Regions from separate parts of the Pseudomonas sp. GW821-FHT04D07 genome, predicted to be linked through region 2. Evidence: predicted binding sites of a transcription regulator. Region 2 holds the regulator's gene; the other holds the start of a gene.

Region 1 (11,522 bases), on a different contig from region 2:
CCGCACGAGAACTGGGCCTGGACCGAGCCAACCTGGGACGGATGGCCAAACGACTCGGCTTGAAGTAAGCCCTTAGCAGGGAGTTGTGTATTACACCTAAAGACAGCCCCGCTCGGGTCGATAACCCATTATCGATAGCCGTTCAGGGTTAATCTGTCCTGAACCACCTTTTTCCACAGAAGGTTTCTATGTCTTCCAACAAAGCCCGCGCAGACTCGCTGTCACTTCTGCTTTTTACCTTGCGCAGCGGCAAGCTGATGGCAATCAACCTGCTGAAAGTCAGTGAAATCATTCCCTGCCCGCCGCTGACCAAGCTGCCGGAGTCCCATCCCCACGTCAAAGGTATCGCCACCCTGCGCGGCGCCTCGCTGTCGGTGATCGACCTGAGCCGCGCCCTCGGCGAACGCCCGTTGGTGGACCCGGATGGCGGCTGCCTGATCGTCACCGATATCAGCCGCTCGAAACAGGGCCTGCATGTCCAGGCCGTGAGCAAGATCGTCCATTGCCTGACCACCGATATCCGCCCGCCGCCCTACGGTTCCGGCGGACCCAAGGCCTTTATCACCGGGGTGACCCAGGTCGATGGCACGCTGGTCCAGGTGCTGGATATCGAAAAGGTCATCCACGGCATCTCACCGACGCAAATCGAAGTCACGCCCAGCGAATTGACCATGGAAGAAGCGGAAATCCTCGGCCATGCGCGCATTCTGGTGGTCGACGACAGCCAGGTGGCCCTGCAGCAATCGGTGCTCACCTTGCGCACCCTTGGCCTGACCTGCCACACCGCCCGCAGCGCCAAGGAGGCCATCGGTTGCCTGCTCGACCTGCAAGGCACCGCCGAGCAGATCAACGTGGTGGTCTCGGACATCGAGATGTCCGAGATGGACGGCTACGCCTTCACCCGCACGATCCGTGAAACCCCGGATTTCCAGGACCTCTATATCCTCCTGCACACCTCCCTGGACAGCGCCATGAACAGCGAGAAGGCGCGACTGGCCGGGGCCAATGCGGTGCTGACCAAGTTTTCCTCGCCGGAACTGACCCGGTGCCTGATCCAGGCCGCCCGGACCGTCACGGAGCAAGGGATCTAAATGCCCGACCGTCACTGCCAGTTGTTGCGCAAGGACCTCGATGACTTGCTGGATATCCCCCAGTGGCCGGCCGGCATCCGCGTGGGCGTGTTGCGAGCCGAGCTGATGGAGCCGGTGCATGCCTTGCTCAAACTGGGTTACCTGAATGGCGGTGGCAGTGTCGAGGACTTCACCCAATGGCGCCAACGTTTCACGGCCGATGCTGAGTTCGACCCCTCGCTGTGCCTGATTGCCCTCGACGAGCACGGCGTGGCGGGTGTCGCCCTGTGCTGGACCAGCGCCTATATCAAGGACCTGGTAGTGCATCCGCGCCGACGCGCCCAAGGCCTGGGCCTGGCCTTGTTGCGCCAGGCCTTCAAGGTGTTCGCCTCACGCGGCGAAGCCTTTGTCGACCTCAAGGTCATGGAAAACAACCTCACCGCCAGGCAGCTGTACGAGCGCGCCGGCATGCGTTTTATCGAACGCTATGAAGTCAGCCCGGCTCAGGCATAATCCCCCTTCCCCGCCGCCCTTGAAGGAGACCTGTCATGAAAGCCTTCACCCTGCTCTTCATCAGCCTCGTCACCCTGGCCAGCCAGGCCCAGGCCGCCAGCCCCGACGCCTGGGCGAACTACCACAAGGCCGTGGTTGCCGGTTGCACCAAGGTCAGCAAACTGAAAAGCGTTAAGCCCGTGGGCAACCCCGCGCAATTCGACGACAAGGTCGGTTACACCGCCTTGCTGCTGCACGGTCGCTATCCGCAGGCACATATGAAGAACCAGCCGGGTACCGAATTGTGCCTGTACAACAAGAAGAGCAAGACCGCTGTGGTCACCGAATGGGATTCGGTCATGCCCGCCCGCAGCAACTGAGCGGCTGGCGCATAACTTGCTTTGACCGAAGCTCGCACGGCGAAACAAAACGGAATTACGTCACCGTCCCAGCCCTTGTCTTTCGGTCGGCCCACTCATGAGTACCCATTTTTCCTGCGTCGGTTGTGGCAAATGCTGCACCGATCATCATGTGCCCCTGACACTGGCCGAAGCCCGGCAATGGGCGGCGGACGGCGGCCAGGTGATCGTCCTGGTCGAGGCCTTTCTGGCGGATGGCCTGGGCCAGCCGGAACAGCAGCGCGATCACGTGCTGCGCCGCTCCTGGGGCGTGCCCAGCGGTCACACCGAAGCCCGCGTCGCCATCACCTTTGCCGCCTACAACGTCGGCCCCTGCCGGAATCTTGACGAAGACCTGCTCTGCCGGATCTACCAACGGCGGCCGCTGGTGTGCCGGATCTATCCGATGGAAATCAATCCGCATATCCCGCTGCGCCCCGAGGCCAAGGATTGCCCGCCGCAGGCCTGGGAGGACACGCAGCCGCTGTTTATCGTCGGCGGGCAGTTGCAGGACCTGGAACTGGTCCGCTTGATCGAGGCCTCGCGCCAGGCCGATCGTGACGATATCCAGGCCAAGGAACTGATCTGCGCACGGCTGGGGATTCATACCACGGCGCTCAAGGGCGACGGCTTCACCGCCTACCTGCCGCAGATGTCGGCGTTCGCGGAGGCGATTGACCAGGTGCAGCAACTGACGCAGTGGCCGGCGCCGAGCGAGTGGAGCTTTCACGTCTCCGGACCAGCCATCGCCGGGCCGTTGCAGGCGGCGGGGGCTCGGGTGGTGAGCGAAGCGGCGACCACCTATGCCTTTATCCCCTTGCAGGCGGCCTGACCCCGGATAAAGATCCGCCTGGAGAAACACGGACCTGTAGGAGCCGGCTTGCTGGCGATGGCGGCCGATCAGGCGATGCAAGGCTCACGGGCCTCATCGCCAGCAAGCCGGCTCCTACAAGGGATCGCGTTGACCCTGCCTGTCAACAGCGCTTGCGCCAGAACTCCTGGGCCAGTGAGCGCAGGTCGTCCGCCAGCCCCGCGACATCCCCCGAACTGAGATGACTCTGCTGACCGACGTTGACCAGCGCCTCGCAGGCATTGCGGATGCTGACGATATTGCGGTTGATATCCTCGCTGACGCTGCTCTGCTCCTCCACCGCCGAAGCGATCTGCTGGCTCATCGCGGTAATCCGGCTGACCCGCTGGCTGATCCCGGCCAGGGCATCGGCCGCCTGCTGGACCTGCTGCACACTGTCTTCGGCCTGCTGGCTGCTGTGCTGCATCACCTCGACCGCGTTGCGCGCACCCTCCTGCAGATTGCTGATCATGCGCTGGATTTCGTTGGTCGACTGCTGCGTACGCTGGGCCAGCCCGCGCACTTCGTCGGCCACCACCGCGAAGCCTCGGCCCTGCTCCCCGGCGCGGGCGGCTTCGATGGCGGCATTGAGCGCCAGCAAGTTGGTCTGGTCGGCAATCGCGCGGATCACTTCCAACACCGTGGAGATCTCGGTGCTGTGGCTTTCCAGGTGCAGGATCACCTCCGTGGCCCGCGCCAGTTCGTTGGCCAGGCGCAGCACCGCACTGCGGCTTTCCCCCACCAGTTGATGACCTGCACAGGTTTCGTTGCCCACCTGGTCGGCCACTTCCGAGGCCTGCTGAGCATTGCTGGCGACCTGGGCCACACTGGCGCTCATCTGCTGGATGGCCGCCGCCACCTGGTCGGTTTCGGCCTGCTGGTCGAGGGTGCTGTCGTGACTGCTGTGAAGATGCCGGGCCAACGCCTGGGCATGCCCGGACAGGCGCAGCGAGGCATCGCCGATGCGCCCCACCACCGCACCGACCTGGGCCTCGAGCATGTTCAAGGCAAAACCGATCTGGCCGAACTCGTCGCTCCGACCGGTGTAGATCGCCTGACTCAAGGGATTGTCAGCGATCTCCCGGGCCCGCGCCGTAAGCCCGGAAAACGGGCGCAAGGAGCAATGGGTCAGCACACCGACCAGCACGCTCCCCAGGACCCAGAGTCCCAACTCAACCTCCAGCGATTGCCCGCCAACCCCATGCCCCAGCGCCAGGACAAGCGCAAGCGCGGCGCTGACCTGCGCCCAGAGCCGGGTCTGCAAGCGCAGCCCGGGCAGGCGCTGACGCCAGGGCAAACGGCCGTTGCGCAACCAACCGTACCAGCGTTCGGCGGCCTCGACCTGCGCGGCATCGGGCCGGGTCCGCACCGACTGGTACTCCACGGTCTGGCCGTCGCGAGTCACCGGCGTGGCGTAGGCGCTGACCCAGTAGTGATCGCCATTCTTGCAGCGATTCTTCACCAGCCCCATCCACGAGTGCCCGTCCTTGAGGGTCTGCCACATATGCGCGAATGCCTCGGCGGGCATGTCTGGATGCCGCAACAGGTTATGTGGCGAACCGAGCAGCTCCTCACGGCTGTAGCCGCTGATCCTGATGAAGTCAGGATTGGCGTAGGTAATCGTGCTGTCCAGATCGGTAGTCGAAAGGATGTTGGCGTCAAAGGCGACGTCTAGATTTCGCCCGGTAATCGGGAGATTGATCTTCATGGAAAACGCGCTCGAAAGTGGGAGGAGTCGACAGGACGTCGACTCTAAGCGCGCGAAAAAGCCAGACACTGATCCAGCTCATGATCCTGGCATTTAGCCATGTTCATGACAAATCAAAGACGTTCACTGTTTTTTTTGGCGCCAACCCGTCGGCGACGAGGCCCCTGAACCTGGCGCGGCATTGACGCTCGCCATCGCCGGCAAGCCAACTCCCACGCGAAGCTCAGCGTTTGCCCATGGATCGACGCGTACCATTGGGCGCGCGGCCCGGTCTCTCGTGATGGCCGTCCTTGCCACCTTTCTGGTACCAGGTCTGGCCGGCCTTTTTCGCCGCGGCAAATTCAGCAGGGTTGAACGGAAAGCTGAAGGCCGGGACGGCGGGCTTTTCGCTGACCGCAAGCTCGGCCTCGACCACAGGCTCTTCACCCGGGTTGGCGGAAACGGACGGTTGTTCAGGGGCAGTCATGGAAGCTCCGAAAAGGCGGGACGGATCAGGTCGAACCGAAAGACCGCAGTATACCTGCGAGCGCCCTGCCCGCGCCGCCGCCAACGGTCATTTATAGAACAAATCGACCACCACCCCGGCCGAGAACGGCCCGGCCTTGGGTCGGTCACTGTTCCACACCAGCTCGGCATCGAAGCGGGCCATGGCTGCCCGGGTTTCGCCCAGCAGGTCAGCCAGGTGAAAGGAGCGGTTGTAGGGAATCCCCAGGCCGCCGTCCGCCCGGACAATTCGGATGCCCACGCCATCATTGCCCTGGGGAATCAGCAGATCCCCGGAGACACTGCCCGACACCGGCTTCAAGCGCGCGTCCAGGCTGAACGCCGTGTCACAGGTCCGACTGGTGTGCAGGGCGAATGGGCGGCGCGCCGCCACCTGGCCCATGACCACCCGCTCGATGGCGACCCTGCCGAAGTCGACGGTTTCGGGAATCACCTGCAGCTCGGCATCACAGGCAACGAAGCGCAGACCGGAAAGGTTGTTGATCACGTAATTGAGCGAGCGCCCGCCCGTGCTCGGCCCAGCGCTGCCATCCAGTTGGAACAGGCGGTAGTCCTGCAGGTTGCTCGCCACTCCCGAAGGCGGCGTCGGCCCGAACTTCTCGATAAACACCGAGAAGGCCAGGTTGAAGCTCAACGGCGGACAGGCTCCTTCAAGGCATCCCGGGACCCGCCGCCCGGTAGCGATGCGTCCACTGCTCTGGCGATGATCGACGCCGTCATGGCTCAAGCCGGCGCGGATACCCTGGCCGATCACCTGGCCGGCCGGATTGAGGTAGATAAATACCTCCTCGTCGCCGCCCTGAGGATTGTCCCGGGCGCAATCGAGCGCCAGGTTGAGCGGTTCCGAACGCCAGATCACGCTGCCATTGGGCAATGAGGCCGGTATCGCGACCGTGCTGCCCAGGTCAGCGTTGACCAGACTCGCGCCACTGCCCTGCAAGGTGCAGCTCAGGGCAAAGGCGCTGGTCGGACTCAAGAGTCCGAGCCACAGCAACGGACGCAGCCAGGCACGGCAAGCAAGCTTAGTCATGGGATGAAACCTTCTGTTCGGAATGGACGGGCTCGGCATTCAGCGATGCATTGAACGGCGCACCGAAGGCCAGCCGGGCACGATAGGCGCGCTGGCCGCCGTAGTCGGTCAGCGCCTTGAACTGCAAGTGCTGCGCCGGGGAGCGGGCAAGGATCAGTTCACGACGCTCTCCCGGCGGGACCAGCAAATCCTCCCCCGGAGGCTGGGGCGTGCCCTGGCGCGGGGCCTCCTCGATCTGAATATTCAGCAGGGCGGCATGGAACACCGTCGGGTTCTCCACCCGTAGCCGATGCACGCCACTGTCATCGCGCACCAGCGTCCAGTTCAGGCGCTGCGGGGTGGCCGCCGGATCCCCCGGCAGACCCGGCGGACGAAACAGCACATTGATCCGTTGGCGGATCGCGATGTTCAGCAGCCCGTCGCCCGGGCGGCTGCGGGGGATTTCCAACACATACAGGTGCAGCAGCGACTCACGGCCCGTTGGCATGCCCAGCCCCTCATACATCAGGCGCAAGACCTGGCGGTTCTCGGGCGCCAGCCGCGACAGTGGCGGGGTCAGTACGAACGGCAGGTTCGCCGACGACTCCGGCCCCTCGTTCGCGTCGCTCAGCCAGGCTTGCAGCAGGACCTCCTCCGGGCCACGGTTGCGGGCTTCGATGCTCACCTCGCGAAAGCGCCCGTCAAACACCAGCCGCGTACCACTAAGGGACACCGCCGCCGACAGCGGGCCACCCGCGAGCAAGCCCAGCAGCACCGCCAGCACCTTCAGCCGCTTCACTGGCACACCTCGCGCAGCCGTTCGTAGGTCCGCTGCGGGTCCTTGGGCGGTAGTTGGAAGGAAAACTGGCAGCGCCGATCCGACCAACTGACGCTCAGCACGCCTTGCTCCTGCTCGCTAAGCACCAGGGCGCGACTGCTCGGGTCGACCACCGCCAAACTCCGCCCGGCGGCGTCCTGGACCGTCGCGCCGAGGGGAATCGGGCGGCCATCGGCCTGGCTCAGTTCAAACTGCACCCGGCGCCCGGCACTGGCCTTGAAGGTGGCCAGAACCACCGCGCCACGCCGCGGAACCACCTGGGCGATGGCGTTATCCACCTCGACATCGGCGCCCAGGTCGCGGGTATCCAGGCTGATCCAGTTGGCCCGGTAGGGTTGCGCGTAAGGCACCACGGCATAGCCGTTGGCGCCGGTTTCGACGCCGCCGAAGTTGTTGAACCGGGCGCCGCTGACGCCCGGTACCTGCGCCAGCACAAAGGTATCGCCCAGCGACTGGCCAAGATTGAGTCCACCACCATGGGCCACCAGCGAACCACGAGCCCCGAGGTTCCAACTATTGAAATCGCGCCCATGGCTGTAGCCGGCTTCGAAACGCCCGATGGACGTGGTGCTGTTCAGACTCGCCGAACCCGCACCGGCGCCGCTGCCGTCATTGCCGGCCAGCACCGAATAGAAGGTGTCGCGACTCTCCGGCAGGCGCCCGGTCAAGCCGGCCAGGGCGCTGGAGCCGCCCTCGCTGTCGCGCACCCCGGTGAACGAGGCGCGGGTCGCCCGTTCGTGATTGCCGAACGGCATTGAGAGGGTCAGGGTCAATTGATGGTCGGTACCGGCCTGGCCGTTGATATCCATGACTTCGGCGCGGTCCAGCGACAGGCTGTAATTGAGATCGCGCCAGTAGCCGCCATAGGTCACGTTGTACTGCCGGGAGGTACCGGGCAGGTCCCAGAAGCGCTGCTCCAGGGCCGAAACGCTCAAGGTCCCGGTGCCCAGCGGCTGGCTGAGATTGAGATCGACCCGATCCCTGGCCCGCCCCAGCTGGATCAAACCGGGCTGGCTGCGCTCCTGCACATGCTGGTCGAACGTGCGGTACTGCTCGCTGGAATAGCGATAACCGGCGATGGCAAAGGTGGTCCGGGTGGCATTCAGGGTATTCGCGTAGCGCAGGCGCACGCTCTGTCCGCCCAGGTCCGTGGCCGGCTGGCGACTGACCGAATGGGTCAGGTCCGCCGAAATCGCCCCCAGCCCGGTATTGATTCCCGCCCCCAGGTTGCTGGCCTGGTAGTCCCCGGCCAGCTGCAGACCACCGTAGCCGGTCAGGTGCTCGCTCAGGCCGTAGATCAGGGTGCCGCTGGCAAAGCCGGGAGTCTGGTAGCCGCTGCTGTTGCTGTCGTATTGCCCGGCTTCGACGCTGTAGCTGAAGGTGCCCTCGGGCACCATGATCGGCAGGGAGGCGAACGCCTGGGTAAAGGTGCGGCGCCGACCGTCGGCCTCGATCACCGTCACCAGCAGATCGCCATTTGAGCCGCTGGGGTAGAAGTCGCGGATTTCGAATGGCCCGGGCGCCACATTGGCGCTGTACAGCAGATAGCCGTTCTGACGGATTTCCACCGTCGCATTGCTCTCGGCCACGCCGCGGATGGTCGGCGCATAGACCCGTTCGCTGTCCGGCAGCATGCCGTCGTCGCTGGCTACCTGGGCACCGCGAAAACGCACGCTGTCGAACACCCGCGAATCGGTATAGGTCTCGCCCAGGGTCAGTTGGCTCTTCCAGGCCGTCAGGTCGCGCTGGGCGAAGGTGCTGTTGCTGCTCCAACGGCTCGCTTGATCGCTACCCTGCAACAACGAGGACTGGTTGCGCAGACGCCAGTCCCCCAGGTTCAAACCGTTGTTCAGGCCCAGGTAGTAGCTGTCGGTGCGAACCCCCGTCACTTCGCGGCGGTTGCCGATCAAGCTGTAGTCGATAAAACCGCTGTTGACCCCGCGATCCCATAATTGCGGCGAGATGTAGCCGCGGGCGCTGCGGCGCAAGGCGATCTGCGGCACGCTGATATTCAGTTGCAGGGCATTGGGTTGGTAGTCGACGCTGGCCTGGTCCAGGCGACGCCAATCGAAGCACTGCTCGCCTGCCGTATCCGCGCCCAACACCCCGAGGCTGCGCAGACGCTCCAGGTCCAGGCCGAGGTCGTCGAGCATCGGCAAGGTCAGGCAAGGCTCGACCTGGCCGGTGGCGGCGTTGCGGCTGAACACCAGGTCCCGCCGCGCGCCGAGGTTGCGATTGAGGTAGATATCCACCCGGTAGGTACCCGGCACGACACTGTTGCCTTCGAGGAAGGCCTTCAGGTCCGCCGACTGTTCACCGCCGTGAATAAAGGCGGTATTGAAACGCGGCCCCTGCCCGCCGTCATCCCCCGCCGGCTCGGCAAAGGCAGCGCCCGGCGCAATCAGCGCCACCCCCAATGACCATTTGAAGCCCCATGGGCCTCGTGCAGTCTCAAGCAGGGAGCGTACGAAACCGCTGCTGTCCCCATGACGTGATAACGCGAGAACTTCCTTTGTTCGCTGATAAAGCCAATCCATGTGCACCTTCACAATACAATAGCTTGAAGTGTGTTCCAGACGGGTTCCTTCCGCCCGCACAATGCCCTGACCTGCGCGCGGGGTCCGGCATCGAAAAATCGGATAACGCTCGAAGTCGCTAACTGTCCAGCGGTTGCGCCTGACCCCGGGCCCAGTCAGCCGCAGACAACCGATAAGGCACCAGCGCCCCATGGTCGTTGATGACACTGAAATTCAGTTGGGCGTTCTGCGCCTGGGCATGTTCCTGCAAGTCATAGTCAGCGGACTGCCCCGGGGCCAGCATCGAACTCTTCCGGTGCAGGAGCCGATGCCCCCCGGACAACAACTGGATGTCCACCAACGTCACGTGATAAGGGCTGGTGTTGAGCACATTCAGCACGCCACCACGGGGCAGGCTCCAACGCAGTTGCGCCGGCGCCTGCTCGATCGCCTCGTTGAGCCGGCCAGGGCGGTAGAACAGCTTGATGCGCTGGCGGATGCCGATCTGCAGGACATTTTCCTGCTCGCTGGCCTGGGGAATTTCCTGCACGTTCAACCAGAACAGCGACTCGCGATCCGCCGGCATTTCTGCCCCGGAGTGAATGATACGCACCGTCTGCCGCCCCCCCGAAGGCAACTGCACCAGAGGCGGGACCACCACGAAAGGCGGTTCCTGGGCGCTCTCGTCATCGGTTTCGAGCCAGGACTGCAGCAATATGCTCGAGGAGTTATTGTTCAGTACACTGAGTACCGCTTCCTTGTCTTGCGCCGGATACACCACCCGTGTCGTATTCAACACGATACCCGCCCACGCATCGGCTCCTATCCACACGGCCAGGACAATGCCGATCATCGGAGCAAAAACGTTCCGCATGCGAACTACCCATTCCAATGAAAAAAAGAACGGAGCTGTACAAAGCTCCGTTCAAGAAAGCCACTTAGTTATAAGTCAGGACAAAGGGCACGGTGCCCGTCGCGGCACCCGGTACCGTGGCCACACCGTTCTTGACGAACACCGCCCGTAGCGCCAGTTCGCCGCGCGAGCCGGTGCCGTTGGCCTCAAGGACGCCATCAATGGTGTCGGTGGGATCCTGGATATTGAGGAAGGCGTCGCTGTCGCGACGTACCAGGCCGATACCGACGCCCTTGGCGGCACCGGCGGTGGTCAACAGGTAAGGATCGTTGACGTCGGTTTGCGAAGGCCGGAACGACATATGCACGGTGTTCTCCGCCGCCGGTTGCAGGCAGGTCACCACCAGGTCGATGTCTTTCGCGGTGCCCAGTCGCGAGTCGGTGCGATTACCGATATCGGCAAAGGACACACGGCCCAGGTCCACCGGGATGTTATCGGCCGAACCGCCCCCGGAAGACACTTCGCAACTGGTGTTGGTCAAGGCACCGGTAAAATTCAGCGTGCCACTGTTGGCTGCCTGTGTGGTAGTGACTGCCCCCAGAGTCGCCGCCAATAAAGCCAGGGTCATCGAGATCTTTTTCATGCGAACACAATCCTTCGAGTTAATTCGTTTGTACCCATCACTTGGGTGGCGAGCACTATAGACCCGAAGACTTTATTACGCTGTAAGCCCTTCCCTCCTGGACAACTAAGATCTCGCTTAGAAAAAGGCACGCCAAGACTGTCAGAGCTCGGCGTCATTCCAAACCTCAAGAAAAAAGAACAACAGCCGTTTAACATTCAAACTATTTCAACGAAATAACTTATCGTTAAAACACAACTATCGAGTGCATTGATATTGATCTGATGCCATGCCTAATAGTTGTACAGGGCACTGTTTATTCGCGGTCGTCAGGGACCTGGCCCGGGCACTCACGCAGGCCGCCGGACTTTTACCTTTCCGGCGCCCCGTCTATACACATGAGCGCCAACCGCTGACGCCTGAGCGCACGTACAACTTAGTTGTACGTGATGATGACCAGGCCCCGCGGCGTCCCGACACTTGACGCCAGCGCCTGATAACTCACGCTAAACGGCACTTGACCATCGCGACAGGCATTGGCCAGCGTGTTGACATTCAAACTCAATCCGGAAGCGACTTGCAGCCGTCGGCTACCCGGCTCGATATTGTCATGGGTCTGTCGGCCGACGTCACAAGCAGACTCGACGATCTGTCCGGAAAAC
Region 2 (11,522 bases):
CCAGATCCGCCAGTACCGCGCCGGCAAGGGCAAGCGCCCCGATCCTCTGAAGGGCGACCTGCCGATTCCGCCGGATCTGCGCCGCGATACCTGATCAGTGCTCCTTTGGCGCTACTCGGTATAAATACGACTTTTGCGTGCGCCATCACCTATCCATTTAAACCTCGTCGACAGAGTTGGAAGGCTTCTTGCAGAGGCAGGCCTATGGCGCCCGTGGCGTCAAAAGTTTGCTTCAAGGTGACGAGGAATACCGGTGGATCGCTCTCAACTTCTCAACTCGGCGCGCAGCAACCTGAGCAGCCTCGGCCGGGGCAACCTGGGTGTGCCGGTGCTGCTGTTGGTCATGCTGGCGATGATGATGTTGCCAGTGCCGGCGTTCCTGCTGGATGTGTTCTTCACCTTCAACATCGCCTTGTCGATCGTGGTCCTGCTGGTCTGCGTCTATGCCCTGCGGCCGCTGGACTTTGCGGTGTTCCCGACCATCCTGCTGATCGCCACGCTGTTGCGTCTGGCATTGAACGTGGCCTCGACCCGGGTGGTCATGCTCCACGGCCAGGAAGGCCACGCCGCGGCCGGTAAGGTGATCCAGGCCTTCGGTGAGGTGGTGATCGGCGGCAACTACGTGGTCGGTATCGTCGTCTTCGCGATCTTGATGATCATCAACTTTGTCGTGGTCACCAAGGGTGCCGGACGGATTTCCGAGGTGAGCGCGCGTTTCACCCTCGATGCGATGCCCGGCAAGCAGATGGCGATCGACGCCGACCTCAACGCCGGCCTGATCGATCAGCCACAGGCCAAGCTGCGGCGTCTGGAAGTCGCTCAGGAAGCCGAGTTCTACGGCTCGATGGACGGTGCCAGCAAATTCGTCCGCGGTGACGCCGTCGCCGGCCTGCTGATTCTGTTCATCAACCTGATCGGCGGCATGGCGGTCGGGATCTTCCAGCACCATATGAGCTTTGCCGACGCCGGCAAGGTCTACGCCTTGCTGACCATTGGTGACGGTTTGGTGGCGCAATTGCCATCACTGTTGTTATCCACAGCCGCGGCGATCATGGTGACCCGGGCTTCCGGTTCGGAAGACATGGGCAAGCAGATCAGCCGGCAGATGTTCGCCTCGCCCAAGGCCCTCGCTGTCGCCGCCGGCCTGATGGCGGTGATGGGCCTGGTGCCGGGCATGCCGCACTTTTCCTTTATCAGCCTGGCGGCCGTGGCCGGCGGCATGGCTTATATGCTCTGGAAAAAACAGAATGTCGCCAAGGTCCAGGCCCTGGCCGAAGTCCAGCGCCAGCAGGACCTGCTGCCATCGCCGGCACGGACCATGGAAACCAAGGAGCTGGGCTGGGACGACGTCAGTCCCATCGACATGATCGGCCTGGAAGTCGGTTATCGCCTGATTCCACTGGTGGACCGCAACCAGGGCGGGCAATTGCTGGCGCGGATCAAGGGGGTGCGCAAGAAGCTCTCCCAGGACCTGGGCTTTCTGATGCCCACTGTGCATATTCGTGACAACCTTGACCTGGCACCCAGTGCCTACCGCCTGACCCTGATGGGGGTGACCCTGGCTGAGGCCGAGATTTACCCGGATCGCGAGCTGGCGATCAATCCGGGCCAGGTCTACGGCCCGCTCAACGGGATTACCGCCAAGGACCCGGCCTTTGGTCTGGAGGCGGTCTGGATCGAGGTCAGTCAGCGTTCCCAGGCGCAGTCCCTGGGGTACACCGTGGTCGACGCCAGCACCGTGGTGGCGACGCACCTCAACCAGATCCTCTACAAGCACTCCAGCGAGCTGATCGGCCACGAGGAAGTCCAGCAACTCATGCAATTGCTGGCCAAGGGCTCGCCGAAGCTGGCCGAAGAGCTGGTGCCGGGGATCATTTCCCTGTCGCATCTGCTCAAGGTGCTGCAGGCCTTGCTCGCCGAACACGTGCCGGTCCGCGACATCCGCAGCATTGCCGAAGCGATCGCCAACAATGCCTCCAAGAGTCAAGATACTGCCGCTATGGTTGCCGCGGTTCGCGTCGGATTGTCCCGTGCAATCGTCCAAAGCATTGTGGGGCTTGAGTCCGAGCTGCCTGTGATCACCTTGGAGCCCAGGTTGGAACAGATATTGCTCAATAGTCTGCAGAAGGCCGGACAAGGCTCGGAAGAAGGCGTTCTTCTGGAACCGAGCATGGCCGAGAAACTCCAGCGTTCGCTGATCGACGCCGCCCAGCGCCAGGAAATGCAAGGGCAGCCGGTGATCCTGCTGGTAGCTGGACCGGTTCGCGCGATGCTTTCGCGGTTTGGACGACTGGCGGTGCCAAGTTTGCATGTCTTGGCCTACCAGGAAATTCCGGACAACAAGCAAGTGACCATCGTTGCGACAGTAGGGCCCAACGGCTGAGGTAGTGGGTTATGCAAGTTAAGCGTTTTTTCGCCGCCGATATGCGTCAGGCCATGAAGCTCGTGCGTGATGAGCTGGGCTCGGACGCGGCCATTATCGGCAACCGCCGGATTGCGGGCGGTGTCGAGCTGACGGCTGCCCTGGACTACAAGCTCTCGGCGCTGTCGCCGCGGGTGCCGAACATGGAGCTCGAAGACGAGCTGCGCAAGACCCAGTCGCGTATCGTCACCGCCCAGGCCGAACTGAGCTTGCGCAGTGACGGCGATACCGACAACGCAACCAATCGCCAACTGTTCGCCGGCCTGCCGCTGACCGCCGCCGAGCCGCTGATCGAACCGACTTTCGACGAGCCGCGGCGCCCGGCGCCAGCGCCTGTGGTGCACGCCCCGGCGGTGGACCAGCGGGTGTTCGACTCGATGCGTTCGGAACTCAACGGCCTGCGTGAGCTGCTGGAAGTCCAGCTGGGCTCCCTGGCCTGGAACCAGTTGCAAGGCCGTCAGCCGCAGCAGGCCAACCTCTGGCGCCGTCTGCAGCGCATCGGCCTGTCCGGGCCGCTGTCGCGCGACCTGCTGGAACTGGTTACCGGGATCGACGAGCCACGCCAGGCCTGGCGCATGCTGCTGGCGCACCTGGCGCGGATGATTGTCACACCCGAGATCGAGCCACTGGAAGAGGGCGGTGTGATTGCCATGGTCGGTCCTGCCGGCATGGGCAAGACCACCACGCTGGCCAAGCTGGCGGCGCGCTACGTGCTCAAGTACGGCGCGCAGAACATCGCGCTGGTGAGCATGGACAGCTTCCGCATCGGCGCCCAGGAGCAGCTCAAGACCCTGGGGCGGATCCTCAATGTCTCGGTGACCCATGTCGACCCGGGCCAGTCCCTGGCCCAGGCCCTCGATCCGCTGCTGCGCAAACGCGTGGTGCTGATCGATACCGCCGGCCTGCAGGCCAGCGACCCGGCGTTGCGCATGCAACTGGAAAGCCTGGCCGGACGCGGGATCAAGGCGAAGAATTATCTGGTCCTGGCTACCACCAGCCAGAAACAGGTGCTGACGGCCGCCTACCACAGCTATAAACGCTGCGGGCTGGCCGGTTGCATCCTGACTAAACTGGATGAAACGGCGAGCCTCGGCGAAGTGCTGAGCCTGGCTATCAGTCACGAACTGCCCGTGGCCTATCTGACCGACGGGCCGCGTATTCCGGATGATCTGCACCTGCCACGCCGGCATCAACTGGTGTCCAGGGCGGTCAGTGTGCAAATGCAGGAAGAACCCAGCGAGGAAGCCATGGCCGATATGTTCGCTGATATCTACCACAGCCCGTCGAAGCGGGTGGGCTGAGATGAGTATTCAGACGTTGCAAATTACCTACATCGATGGTCTGCCACGCATTGTTCCGACAAGTGAACGCGCAGCCACTTATGTGGCCTTCCGTCTAAGCAAGACAAGGTAAGAAGAGAACATGGGCAGCATGCATCCCGTACAGGTGATCGCGGTGACCGGCGGCAAAGGTGGCGTCGGGAAGACCAACGTGTCAGTGAATTTGTCCCTGGCGCTGGCTGAGCTTGGCCGGCGCGTCATGCTGCTGGATGCGGATCTGGGGCTGGCGAATGTCGACGTCCTGCTCGGCCTGACCCCCAAACGCACCCTGGCCGACGTGGTCGAGGGCCGCTGCGAACTGCGCGACGTACTGTTGCAAGGTCCGGGCGGGATTCGCATCGTGCCGGCGGCCTCGGGGACCCAGAGCATGGTGCACCTGAGCCCGGCGCAGCATGCCGGCCTGATCCAGGCATTCAGCGATATCGGCGACAACCTCGATGTGCTGGTGATCGACACGGCCGCGGGTATTGGCGAGTCGGTGGTCAGCTTCGTCCGCGCGGCCCAGGAAGTGTTGCTGGTGGTCTGCGACGAGCCGACCTCGATCACCGACGCCTACGCCTTGATCAAACTGCTCAACCGCGACTACGGCATGAACCGCTTCCGCGTACTGGCCAACATGGCCCAGAGCCCGCAGGAAGGCCGCAACCTGTTCGCCAAGTTGACCAAGGTCACGGATCGTTTCCTGGATGTGGCCCTACAATACGTCGGCGCCGTTCCTTATGACGAGTGTGTCCGCAAGGCCGTGCAAAAGCAGCGCGCGGTCTATGAGGCATTTCCCCGTTCGAAATGCGCCTTGGCGTTCAAGGCAATCGCGCAGAAGGTCGACACCTGGCCGCTCCCTGCCAATCCTCGGGGGCACCTGGAGTTTTTCGTCGAGCGTCTGGTGCATCAAACGAGTGCGGGACCGGTTCTATGACTGCCAGTGGCTATCGCATGTATTCCAAGTCGTCACGTGACAGCCAGTATGAACTGATCGAGCGTTACGCACCTTTGGTCAAACGTATTGCCTATCACCTGCTGGCGCGACTGCCGGCCAGCGTTCAGGTCGAGGATCTGATCCAGGCCGGGATGATCGGTCTGCTGGAGGTCTCGACCAAGTACGACGCGAGCAAAGGTGCCAGTTTCGAGACCTATGCCGGCATCCGTATCCGCGGCGCGATGCTTGATGAAGTGCGCAAGGGTGACTGGGCACCGCGTTCGGTGCACCGCAATACACGCATGGTCAGTGACGCAATTCGTGCAATTGAAGCAAAAACCGGCCGTGACGCTAAAGATCACGAGGTTGCAGCCGAACTCCAATTGAGTCTCGACGATTATTACGGGATTTTGAACGATACCTTGGGCAGTCGCCTGTTCAGTTTCGACGACCTGTTGCAGGACGGCGAACATGAAGGGCTGCACGAGGACGGCGCGAGTGCTCATCTCGAACCGTCGCGCGATCTGGAAGATGAACGCTTCCAGGCGGCGCTGGCGGATGCGATTGCCAATTTGCCGGAGCGTGAGCGACTGGTGTTGGCGCTGTACTACGACGAAGAGCTGAACCTCAAGGAAATTGGTGAGGTGCTGGGGGTCAGCGAATCGCGAGTCAGCCAGTTACACAGCCAGTGCGCGGCCCGCTTGCGGGGGCGTTTGGGGGAGTGGCGAGCGCGTTGAAGGCAGTGCGGGAACACTGCGAACGAGACCGACATGGCGTTTGACGCCCTGTGGGAGACTCGGCCGGATGAGGTTTCCATGCAGTCGTTGAGTGCTGTGCCGAATTGATTGAACAGCGCGTCCAGGTGCTGAACGCGTTTAAGACTGCTTGGAGGTCGAATTGGACAAGAACATGAAAATCCTCATCGTTGACGATTTTTCAACGATGCGGCGGATCATCAAGAACCTGTTGCGTGACCTCGGGTTCACCAACACGGTTGAGGCGGACGACGGTACTACCGCGATTCCCGTCCTCAACAGCGGTAGCATCGACTTTCTGGTCACTGACTGGAACATGCCCGGCATGACCGGCATCGATCTGCTGCGCCACGTGCGTGCCGATGAAAAGCTCAAGCACCTGCCGGTGTTGATGGTCACGGCCGAAGCCAAGCGCGAGCAGATCATCGAAGCTGCCCAGGCCGGTGTAAACGGCTATGTGGTCAAACCATTCACGGCCCAGGCGTTGAAAGAGAAGATCGAGAAAATCTTCGAACGCATCGGCTGATGAAGTCCACCACGGGGGCGCTATGGAGCACAACGAATCTTCACTGGGTGATTTTGAACTAACCCTGAAAAAACATGCCCGCGAACTGGTCGACAGCCTTGAAAAAGGTCGATTTGGCGACGCGGTGCAAATGATCCATGAGCTGAATCAGACCCGTGACCGTGGCCTGTACCTGGAAGTCGGCAAGCTCACCCGCGAATTGCACAGCGCTATTGTCAACTTCCAGATCGACCCGCATATGCCGCAGGCCGAGGAAGTCTCGCAGATCACCGACGCCACCGAGCGCCTGTCCTATGTGGTCAGGCTGACGGAAGCCGCGGCCAACCGCACCATGGACCTGGTGGAGAGTGCGACCCCGAGGGTCACTGGCCTGAACGTGGAGGCCAAGGCCTTGGGCGCTGACTGGAGCCGTTTCATGCGGCGCGAAGTCGGTGCCCAGGAGTTTCGCGAGTTGGCGCGGCGGGTCGAGACGTTCCTGTCCCGCAGCGAGCAGGAAACCCGCGCGGTGTCGAGCGAGCTGAACGATATTCTGCTGGCCCAGGATTACCAGGACCTTACCGGTCAGGTGATCAAGCGCGTGACCCAAATGGTCACCGAAGTGGAAAGCAACCTGCTCAAACTGGTGCTGATGGCCAGCCAGGTCGACCGTTTTGCCGGTATCGAGCATGATCACGATGCCATCCTTGCCGAAAAAGATCCGCAAAATGAGTTGGCCAAGGGTGTAGGTCCGCAGATTCATGCCGATAAACGTGAAGACGTTATGTCCGGTCAGGACGATGTCGACGATTTGCTTTCCAGTCTTGGATTCTAGGAGCACCCAAACACATGAGCTTCGGCGCCGATGAAGAGATCCTTCAGGATTTTCTGGTTGAGGCCGGCGAGATTCTGGAGCAACTGTCCGAACAACTGGTCGAGCTGGAAAGCCGGCCTGATGATGCGGACCTGCTCAATGCAATCTTTCGCGGTTTTCACACTGTAAAAGGGGGCGCCGGCTTCCTCCAGCTCAACGAGCTGGTGGAGTGCTGTCACATCGCCGAGAACGTGTTCGACATCCTGCGCAAGGGTGAGCGACGTGTCGACTCGGAGCTGATGGACGTGGTCCTGGAAGCGCTGGATGCGGTGAACGGCATGTTCAGCGAAGTGCGCGAACGTGGCCCGATCACTGCGGCAACCCCGGAACTGCTGGCGGCCTTGGCGCGTCTGGCGGAACCGGCGGCTGCCGAAGTCGTGGCCGCGCCGGTGGCCGAGGCCGTGGTGCCTGAAGCGGTCGCTGAAAGCGAGTCTGGTGACATCACCGACAATGAATTCGAATTGCTGCTCGACTCCCTGAACAGCGTCAAGGCCGCAGCCGAGGCACCAAAAGCCATGGCCGTGGGTGCGGCGCCGGGCGAGGCTGGCGGCGATGAAATCACTGATGCCGAGTTCGAATCGCTGCTCGACCAGTTGCACGGCAAGGGCCAGTTCGCCCCGGATGCGGTCGCGGCACCGACTTCGCCGGCAGCCCCAGCTGCCGCCAGCGGTGCGCCGGAAAGTACCGATATTACCGACGACGAATTCGAAGCTTTGCTGGACCAGTTGCATGGCAAGGGGTCGTTCAAGGTCGAAGCGCTCGATACCACCGCGGCTTCGGCCCAGGCGGCTGAAAGTACAGGCGCCGCCAGCGGTGACCTGATCACCGACCAGGAATTCGAATCGCTGCTCGACGAGTTGCATGGCAAGGGCAAATTCACCGAAGTGGCCGCGACCACGGCGGTGGCTACGCCGGTGGCGGCCAAACCGGCCGCTGCTGCCGCGCCTGCCGCCAAGGCACCTGCTCCGGCAGCGGCGACGCCAGCCCCGGCCAAGGCCGCGCCGGCACCGGCACCGGCTCCGGCCCGCGCGCCGGCACCTGCCGCCGCCGCTGGTGACAAGCCGGCCGCCAGCGAAGCGGAAACCACCGTGCGGGTCGATACCGCGCGCCTGGACGAGATCATGAACATGGTCGGCGAACTGGTGCTGGTGCGTAACCGCCTGGTGCGCCTGGGCTTGAACAGTGGCGATGAGGCCATGTCCAAGGCCGTGTCCAACCTCGACGTGGTGACCGCCGACCTGCAGACCGCGGTGATGAAAACCCGCATGCAGCCGATCAAGAAAGTTTTCGGCCGCTTCCCGCGCCTGGTTCGCGACCTGGCCCGGCAGTTGAAGAAAGAGATCAACCTGGAACTGGTGGGCGAAGAGACCGACCTCGACAAGAACCTGGTGGAGGCCCTGGCCGACCCGCTGGTCCACTTGGTGCGCAACTCGGTCGACCACGGTATCGAAGAACCGGCCGACCGCGAGGCCATGGGCAAGTCCCGCAGCGGTCGGGTGATCCTCTCCGCCGAGCAGGAAGGCGACCACATCCTGCTGTCGATCTCCGATGACGGCAAGGGCATGGACGCCGACGTGCTGCGCAGCATCGCGGTGAAGAAGGGCCTGATGGACAAGGATGCGGCCGATCGCCTGAGCGAGACCGACTGCTTCAACCTGATCTTTGCCCCGGGTTTCTCGACCAAGACCGAGATTTCCGACGTGTCCGGGCGTGGCGTGGGCATGGATGTGGTGAAAACCAAGATCGCCCAGCTCAACGGCACCATCAACATCTACTCGACCAAGGGCAAGGGCTCGAAGATCGTCATCAAGGTCCCGTTGACCCTGGCGATCATGCCGACCCTGATGGTCATGCTCGGCAACCAGGCCTTTGCCTTCCCGCTGGTCAACGTCAACGAGATCTTCCACCTCGACCTGTCGCGCACCAACGTGGTCGACGGCCAGGAAGTGGTGATTGTCCGCGACAAGGCCCTGCCGCTGTTCTACCTCAAGCGCTGGCTGGTCAGCTCGGCCGCTCACGAAGAGCAGCGCGAAGGCCATGTGGTGATCCTTTCAGTGGGCACCCAGCGGATCGGCTTCGTCGTCGATCAGTTGGTCGGCCAGGAAGAAGTGGTCATCAAACCGCTGGGCAAGATGCTGCAGGGGACTCCGGGTATGTCGGGCGCCACCATTACCGGTGACGGTCGCATTGCCTTGATTCTCGACGTGCCGAGCATGCTCAAGCGTTACGCCGCACGGCGTATTTGATTCTGGACCGGCGGCGGCGCTTAAGTCCGCCGCCGTGCCTAACGGAGTGTTTATGGTAGTCAAGGTCCTGGTGGTGGATGATTCGGGGTTTTTCCGCCGCCGCGTCTCGGAAATCCTTTCGGCGGATCCGAGCATCCAGGTCGTCGGTACGGCGACCAACGGTAAAGAAGCCATCGATCAGGCCCTGGCCCTCAAGCCGGACGTGATCACCATGGACTACGAGATGCCGATGATGGACGGCATCACGGCGGTGCGGCATATCATGCAGCGCTGCCCGACTCCGGTATTGATGTTCTCGTCCCTGACCCACGAAGGCGCCCGAGTGACCCTCGATGCGCTGGACGCCGGGGCCGTGGATTTCCTGCCGAAGAATTTCGAAGACATCTCGCGCAATCCCGAGAAGGTCAAGCAACTGTTGTGCGAGAAGGTTCACAGCATCTCGCGCAGTAACCGTCGCTTCAGCAGTGTTCCCGCCGCCGCGCCGTCTCCGGCCGTTACGCCGACACCGGCGTCCGGCAGCTATGGCAGCCCGGCTCCGGCGCCCGTGCGGACCACCCCGGTGGCCAGTCGTGCCCCGGCCCCGGCCCCGGCCCCGACACAGGCTTCGGTATCGACTTCCGGGGCACCGAAGCGCAAAGCCTACAAGCTGGTCGCCATCGGTACGTCCACCGGTGGTCCGGTGGCCTTGCAACGGGTCCTGACCCAGTTGCCGGCCAGCTTCCCGGCGCCCATCGTGTTGATCCAGCACATGCCGGCGGCCTTCACCAAGGCCTTTGCCGAACGTCTGGACAAGCTCTGCCAGATCAATGTCAAGGAAGCCGAGGATGGTGACATCCTGCGTCCCGGCCTGGCCTTGCTCGCGCCAGGTGGCAAGCAGATGATGATCGACGGGCGCGGCGCGGTGAAAATCCTGCCGGGTGATGAGCGTCTGAACTACAAGCCCTGTGTGGATATCACCTTCGGTTCCGCGGCCAAGTCCTATGGCGACAAAGTTCTGGCGGTGGTGCTCACCGGCATGGGCGCCGACGGCCGCGAAGGTGCGCGTCTGCTCAAGCAGGGTGGCAGTGCGATCTGGGCCCAGGACGAAGCCAGTTGCGTGATCTACGGCATGCCCATGGCCATCGTCAAAGCTGAGCTGGCCGATGCGGTCTACAGTCTGGATGAAATCGGCAAGCATCTGGTCGAGGCCTGCCTCTGATGGATGTGTTGAGCCTTATCGGGATTATCCTGGCGTTTGTCGCCATCATTGGTGGCAATTTCCTCGAAGGGGGTCACCTTGGGGCCCTGGCCAACGGTCCGGCGGCCTTGATCGTGCTGGGTGGGACCATCGGCGCGGCCTTGCTGCAATCGCCGATGAGTGCATTCAAGCGTGCCATGCAGATTCTCGCCTGGATCCTCTTTCCGCCGCGCATCGACCTGCCCGCCGGCGTCGAGCGGGTGGTCAACTGGAGCCTGACGGCGCGCAAGGAGGGCCTGCTGGGCCTGGAAGGCGTCGCCGAGGCCGAGCCCGACACCTACTCGCGCAAAGGCCTGCAACTGCTGGTCGATGGCGCCGAGCCGGAAGCCATTCGCAGCATTCTGGAGGTGGATTTCTACACCCAGGAAAGCCGTGATATCGAGGCCGCCAAGGTCTTCGAAAGCATGGGCGGCTATGCGCCGACCATCGGCATCATCGGTGCGGTGATGGGCCTGATTCACGTGATGGGTAACCTCGGCGACCCCTCGCAACTGGGGAGCGGCATTGCCGTGGCCTTCGTCGCCACCATCTACGGCGTGGCCAGTGCCAACCTGGTGCTGCTGCCGGTGGCGAGCAAGCTCAAGTCGATTGCCTTGCGCCAGTCACGTTACCGGGAAATGCTCCTCGAAGGCATCCTGTCGATTGCCGAGGGGGAGAACCCGCGCTCCATTGAATTGAAGCTGCAAGGCTTCATGGACTGATGGAGTAGACATGGCCAGACGTCGCCAACACGAAGAGCATGTGAATCACGAGCGCTGGCTGGTTTCCTACGCCGACTTCATCACGCTGCTGTTCGCCTTTTTCGTGGTCATGTACTCGATTTCCTCGATCAATGAAGGCAAGTACAAGGTGATCTCCCAGGCGCTGGTCGGGGTGTTCAGCGACGTCGATCGCAGCCTCAAGCCGATTCCCATCGGTGACGAACGCCCGGTGACGGTCAAGCCGGCCGACCCGTTGATCAAGGACAGCGAACAGACCGACGCGGCCTTCGGCCAGGGCGCCAAGGATCCGCTGAAGAGCATCGCCGACGATATCAGCGCGGCGTTCGGCGACTTGATCAGCTCCAACCAGATGACCGTGCGTGGCAACGAACTGTGGGTCGAGATCGAACTCAACTCCAGCCTGCTGTTCGGCAGCGGTGATGCGATGCCCAGCGACATGGCGTTCAACATCATCGACAAGGTGGCGAAGATCCTCAAACCCTTCGACAACCCGATCCATGTCGAAGGC

What was found. Region 2 encodes FliA, which starts transcription of late flagellar genes. Its sites were predicted from a motif close to CTAAAGTTTNNNNNNNNNNNGCCGNTAA; they were not measured.
Region 1: the regulator FliA is predicted to act here: its motif matches at 4,105-4,132, upstream of AC07T0_RS08065 (methyl-accepting chemotaxis protein).

The regions. Positions count from the first base shown of each region.
Region 1 is NZ_JBWKTH010000004.1:135,436-146,957, reverse strand. It holds gene norR (nitric oxide reductase transcriptional regulator NorR) at 1-68, shown strand, start outside; gene AC07T0_RS08085 (chemotaxis protein CheV) at 189-1,091, shown strand; gene AC07T0_RS08080 (GNAT family N-acetyltransferase) at 1,092-1,583, shown strand; gene AC07T0_RS08075 (hypothetical protein) at 1,619-1,942, shown strand; gene AC07T0_RS08070 (YkgJ family cysteine cluster protein) at 2,040-2,792, shown strand; gene AC07T0_RS08065 (methyl-accepting chemotaxis protein) at 2,935-3,966, opposite strand; partial or broken gene AC07T0_RS08060 (PAS domain-containing protein) at 4,237-4,518, opposite strand; gene AC07T0_RS08055 (hypothetical protein) at 4,742-4,984, opposite strand; gene AC07T0_RS08050 (fimbrial protein) at 5,072-6,052, opposite strand; gene AC07T0_RS08045 (fimbrial biogenesis chaperone) at 6,045-6,836, opposite strand; gene AC07T0_RS08040 (fimbria/pilus outer membrane usher protein) at 6,827-9,280, opposite strand; gene AC07T0_RS08035 (fimbrial biogenesis chaperone) at 9,525-10,259, opposite strand; gene AC07T0_RS08030 (fimbrial protein) at 10,324-10,881, opposite strand; gene AC07T0_RS08025 (type 1 fimbrial protein) at 11,297-11,522, opposite strand, start outside.
Region 2 is NZ_JBWKTH010000001.1:644,114-655,635, forward strand. It holds gene flhB (flagellar biosynthesis protein FlhB) at 1-94, shown strand, start outside; gene flhA (flagellar biosynthesis protein FlhA) at 254-2,383, shown strand; gene flhF (flagellar biosynthesis GTPase FlhF) at 2,395-3,723, shown strand; gene fleN (flagellar synthesis regulator FleN) at 3,845-4,678, shown strand; gene fliA (RNA polymerase sigma factor FliA) at 4,675-5,415, shown strand; gene AC07T0_RS03070 (chemotaxis response regulator CheY) at 5,588-5,959, shown strand; gene AC07T0_RS03075 (protein phosphatase CheZ) at 5,982-6,770, shown strand; gene AC07T0_RS03080 (chemotaxis protein CheA) at 6,785-9,055, shown strand; gene AC07T0_RS03085 (protein-glutamate methylesterase/protein-glutamine glutaminase) at 9,108-10,253, shown strand; gene AC07T0_RS03090 (flagellar motor protein) at 10,253-10,993, shown strand; gene motD (flagellar motor protein MotD) at 11,004-11,522, shown strand, end outside.